2 regions of the Flavobacterium pasteuri genome follow, and region 2 is predicted to be linked to the other one. Evidence: riboswitches for the same ligand, from Rfam matches in the RefSeq annotation. Region 2 holds a riboswitch; the other holds the start of a gene.

Region 1 (2,209 bases), on a different contig from region 2:
CATTAACCTACGAAGCAGCTGACCAAGTTGTAAAACAAGGATTAGGAATTACTACTGCAATTGGTATTGGTGGAGACCCAATCATTGGAACAACTACAAAAGAAGCAGTTGAATTATTGATGAATGACCCAGAAACAGAATGTATCGTAATGATAGGTGAAATTGGTGGACAATTAGAAGCTGATGCTGCTCATTGGATTAAAGCTGATGGTAACCGTAAACCAGTTGTAGGTTTCATTGCAGGAGTTACTGCTCCTCCAGGACGTACAATGGGACATGCTGGTGCAATCGTTGGAGGTTCTGACGATACAGCTGAAGCTAAAAAGCAAATCATGAGAGAATGTGGAATTCACGTTGTAGATTCTCCAGCTGAAATTGGTAAAAAAGTAAAAGAAGTTTTAGGTTAATCTAAACTCTTATTAAATATTTTAAAAGCCTCACAATTTGTGGGGCTTTTTTATTATTAATTGAATTAAAGAAATATCTTTGCACTTTATTAAATATTTCTGTTTTTGCAGATTCAATTGTAATAAGAATAAACATAAACGAATGGTTTCTAATGGACCTCACGATTTTGTGGGGTATTTTTTTGTCAAAGCCAATTCAAATTAAAATAAAATAATATGTACAAAGAGTTAAAAAAATTCAAAGTTACCAATCAGTTTTCATTTACTACAGAAGATAGTTTAGCAGAAGTTTGCAACGCATCAGAAGGATCTGGAGTATTTTTAGTTTACTCTGTTGGAGATGAAAAGGAGTTAATTATGGTTGGTTCTACTGGAACTGTTCAAAACAACGGAACTTTGAAAATTAAAAATGGTGGACTGAAGGATAAAATTGTAGAAGGACACCAATTTGCTAAAACTGGAAGAAAATATTCTTGGCCAGCACAAATGAAAATTGAAGATATCAGCACACTTGAAGTGGTTTGGTATGAAACATTTAATGATAAAACTAAAGTGATTCCAACATTCGCAGAAGGGCAAGTTTTACAAAACTTCCTTGACGAAAATGGAAGACTGCCAAGATGGAATGTAGCTTTTTAATTATTTAAAGTCTACCTTTTAATATCTTAATTATAATCGCGCTACATTTTTCATGTGGCGCTTTTTTTGAATTATCTTTTTTTGGAATAAAATTAGGCTAATTTCATAAATAATTAATTACTTTTGCACCCGTTATCACGAATCCTGCAATAGGATAGCAACCTGCAACAACAAGCAAGGTGCTAAAACGATAAGCCAAATCCTTTGGAAAAAATGTTGTTTACATTCCCATATTTAGCTTTGTTTTTCGTCATAATTTTTAATTTTAAATTATTTTTATGACTTTATTTTCAAAAGAAAAAGGAAATGCCTTTGCCTTGATTCCTTTATTGGTTTTTATTTTTACTTTTTTAGGAGCAGGAATTGTTCTGAATGATTTTTATGCTTTTCCATCGCCAGTGGCAGTTGTAGTTGGTATCATAGCAGCCTTTTTACTTTTCAAATCCACTACTGATGAAAAAGTTGCTACATTGATTGCGGGATGTGGTGAAAGTAAGATCATGACCATGTGTTTAATTTATTTGCTAGCAGGAGCCTTCGCAGTAGTAAGTAAAGCAATGGGCGGTGTTGATGCTGTGGTGAATCTTGGGATAAATACTATTGATGTTGCTTATTTTCCTTTAGGGATTTTCTTGATTGCTTCTTTTTTATCAACTGCTACAGGAACATCAGTGGGTGCAATTGTAGCTATTGGCCCGATAGCTGTCGCTTTAGCTGATAAAAGCGGTGCTTCATTACCTTTAATTTCAGGCGCTTTATTAGGTGGCTCTATGTTAGGAGATAATCTTTCGATGATTTCTGATACTACCATCGCAGCAACGCAGTCATTGGGATGTGACCTAAAAGATAAGTTTAAGATTAACTTATTTATTGCTTTTCCTGCTGCAATTTTGACTATTATGGTTTTCTTTTATCTTGGTTTAAACTCAGATATTGTGACTGTTTCCATTGCAAAAAATGATTTTTCCTGGATTGCAATTGTACCTTATATATTAGTAATAGTATTGGCGGTAGTAGGTGTTAATGTATTTTCAACATTGCTTATTGGAACTTTATTGGCAGGAATCATAGGTTATTTTAGTGGTTCGTTTACGTTAATGGAGTTCACTCAAAAGATATATGAAGGCTTTACCAGTATGACTGATATTTTCTTATTGTCAATG
Region 2 (2,209 bases):
CCAAATTTTAATATTTTCATTGTGTTGTGTTTTTTTGGCTTAGAATATATCCTGAAGCAAATTGTGTAATTGTTTGTATTCTATCAAAAAAGCGTCGTGTCCGTGAATGGAAACTATTTCCTGATAGGTGACATTATTTTTATATTTTTTTAATTCCTCGTAAGTTGCTTTATTTTCATTTGCAGTAAAAAACAAGTCTGAATTGATTCCGATGATATGAATATCAGCTTCAATTTTTGACGTTATTTCTTCAAATGAATTGCTGTTTCTGGTAATATCTATCGTTTTCAACAATTGATTCATCATTTTATAAGACGAAATTTGAAAACGTTTTTGAAGCTTTTTACCATGATGACCTAGCCAGCTTTCTACATTGAAAATCGCTAATTCCTCATTAGTGGTTCTCTGGAATTTTGCAGTAAAAGATTCTGGAGTTCTGTAGCAAAGCATGGCATGAATTCGAGCATCTTCAATAGGTTTTGAAGAATTTTTGAGAATTTGCTCTTGCAAAAAGCAATTGGCAATTAACCAGTCTGTCGATTTCCAATCGGTTGCAATAGGAATTAAATGTTGTGTGATTTTTGGTTCCAATGCAACCAATTCCCAAGCAATTCCTCCGCCAACAGAACCGCCAATAATGGCATAAAGCTGTTTAATTTTAAGAAAACGAATGCCTTCAATAAAAATTCTGGCAATATCTCTGGTATTAAAATCTGAATAATTTTCAATGATAGCTTCATCGAAACCATTTCCCGGAACATTAAAAGCCAGTATTGTATATGTATTGGTATCAATGGTTTTGTTTTCACCAATTAAATCATTCCACCAACCTTTGTCTCCCACAACTTGGGAATTTCCGGTCAATGCATGATTTACCAAAACAATGGGAGCTGTATGTAAAGCTGGTCCAAAAACTTGAAAACTTAAGTTTATGGTAGCATAAAAAGCCCCACTTTCGGTGATGAAATTTTGTACGGTAATAGATGTTGGTTTATTTTCCAATTTCAAATCTTTTATGATTTTTGATTTGTGTCTGGAAATATTAGAAAGAAAGCTAGAAGTGAACTAGAAGAATTCTTTGTGTTATCTTTCCTTTAGATTCTGAAATATCCCGAAGTTTCGGGATAGAATAAAGGTAGAATGCAGCACCTTCTTCGATAAATCGAAGGGTTGCTAAGGCTTCATCGGGTCTAATCCCTCTGCCTTTCTTTATAACATTTCAATACGTTTTTGAACTTAAAGGCACAAATTAACTACTATTTTTTTAAACAACCAAATTTTTATCAAATTGGTTCTAATTGATTTATTGCAAATTGACTTGAAAAAATCGCACGTACAATTATTATCCCGACGAAAGTGAAAACACCATATTAGGGTTTTATCTTTCGTCGAAATCATAATTTGAGATTTACCATCAAAGATTCAAAACCTAAAACAACCATCACTTTTTTAAATAAAAAGTTCTTCATTTTCTTTTGAATACATTTGAAACAGTAATGAACTCGGCACTATTTTTTGCGCCAAAGGATCATTTTTTGATATTTCAAATCTTGGATTGGTCAATTCATTATTTGAATCGATTTCTTTTTCTGTTTTGGTTCTGAAACTAAAGCCTTTTAGTAACCGTAATGTCTTCGGGAAATTTTTTAATGTGCTCATACTATTTGAATTTACGATGTTAGTTTTGATTTAAATTATTTTTTGATTTCTGAAATTTTCTATGTTTTTTAACTAATCTGAATGAAAAAACCCTTTTAGATACGTATCCAAAAGGGTTTTTTAAGTTGTGTTATAACTTATACTTTTGGAATCAACAGACACGAACGCACATAATGGCATTGGCGCAAATCATATTTTTGACTTTAAAATTATTTGTATTCTGGATTTTCAGGTTATTCATTCTATGATTAATGTTGTTTTATTTTCAGCTAAATAGAGTTCAAAAAAAAAGCCTCCCATTTTCTTGGGAGGCTTTTGCTATATAAATTTTAATTTAAATTTAAGCAATACACGACCCACAGGACTTTTCCTGAATGGCTTTTGACATATTACACACATTAAATTTCATGTTTCTTTTTTTGTTGTAACAAATATGCTAACTATTTCTGAATTTTCCAAATAAGTTTTAAAAAAAATACAAAGAAAAACGAACCCAAGATTCCGTTTTGTATTTATTTAAGTAGATGAAAAGATTTATGAGCAAAAAAAA

Evidence for each region. A riboswitch is a leader RNA that binds a small molecule or an ion and turns the genes downstream of it on or off. The one in region 2 is predicted to bind S-adenosylmethionine.
Region 1: linked by a shared signal. The riboswitch ahead of ACNQF6_RS10660 (Na+/H+ antiporter NhaC family protein) and the one ahead of ACNQF6_RS09755 (alpha/beta fold hydrolase) in region 2 are both predicted to bind S-adenosylmethionine.

The regions. Positions count from the first base shown of each region.
Region 1 covers NZ_JBLVPN010000006.1:140,634-142,842, reverse strand. The annotation lists gene sucD (succinate--CoA ligase subunit alpha) at 1-407, shown strand, start outside; gene ACNQF6_RS10665 (hypothetical protein) at 624-1,046, shown strand; SAM-I-IV-variant riboswitch at 1,174-1,270, shown strand; gene ACNQF6_RS10660 (Na+/H+ antiporter NhaC family protein) at 1,325-2,209, shown strand, end outside.
Region 2 covers NZ_JBLVPN010000005.1:267,055-269,263, reverse strand. The annotation lists gene thrA (bifunctional aspartate kinase/homoserine dehydrogenase I) at 1-20, opposite strand, end outside; gene ACNQF6_RS09755 (alpha/beta fold hydrolase) at 40-1,002, opposite strand; SAM riboswitch class I at 1,081-1,218, opposite strand; gene ACNQF6_RS09750 (hypothetical protein) at 1,450-1,659, opposite strand.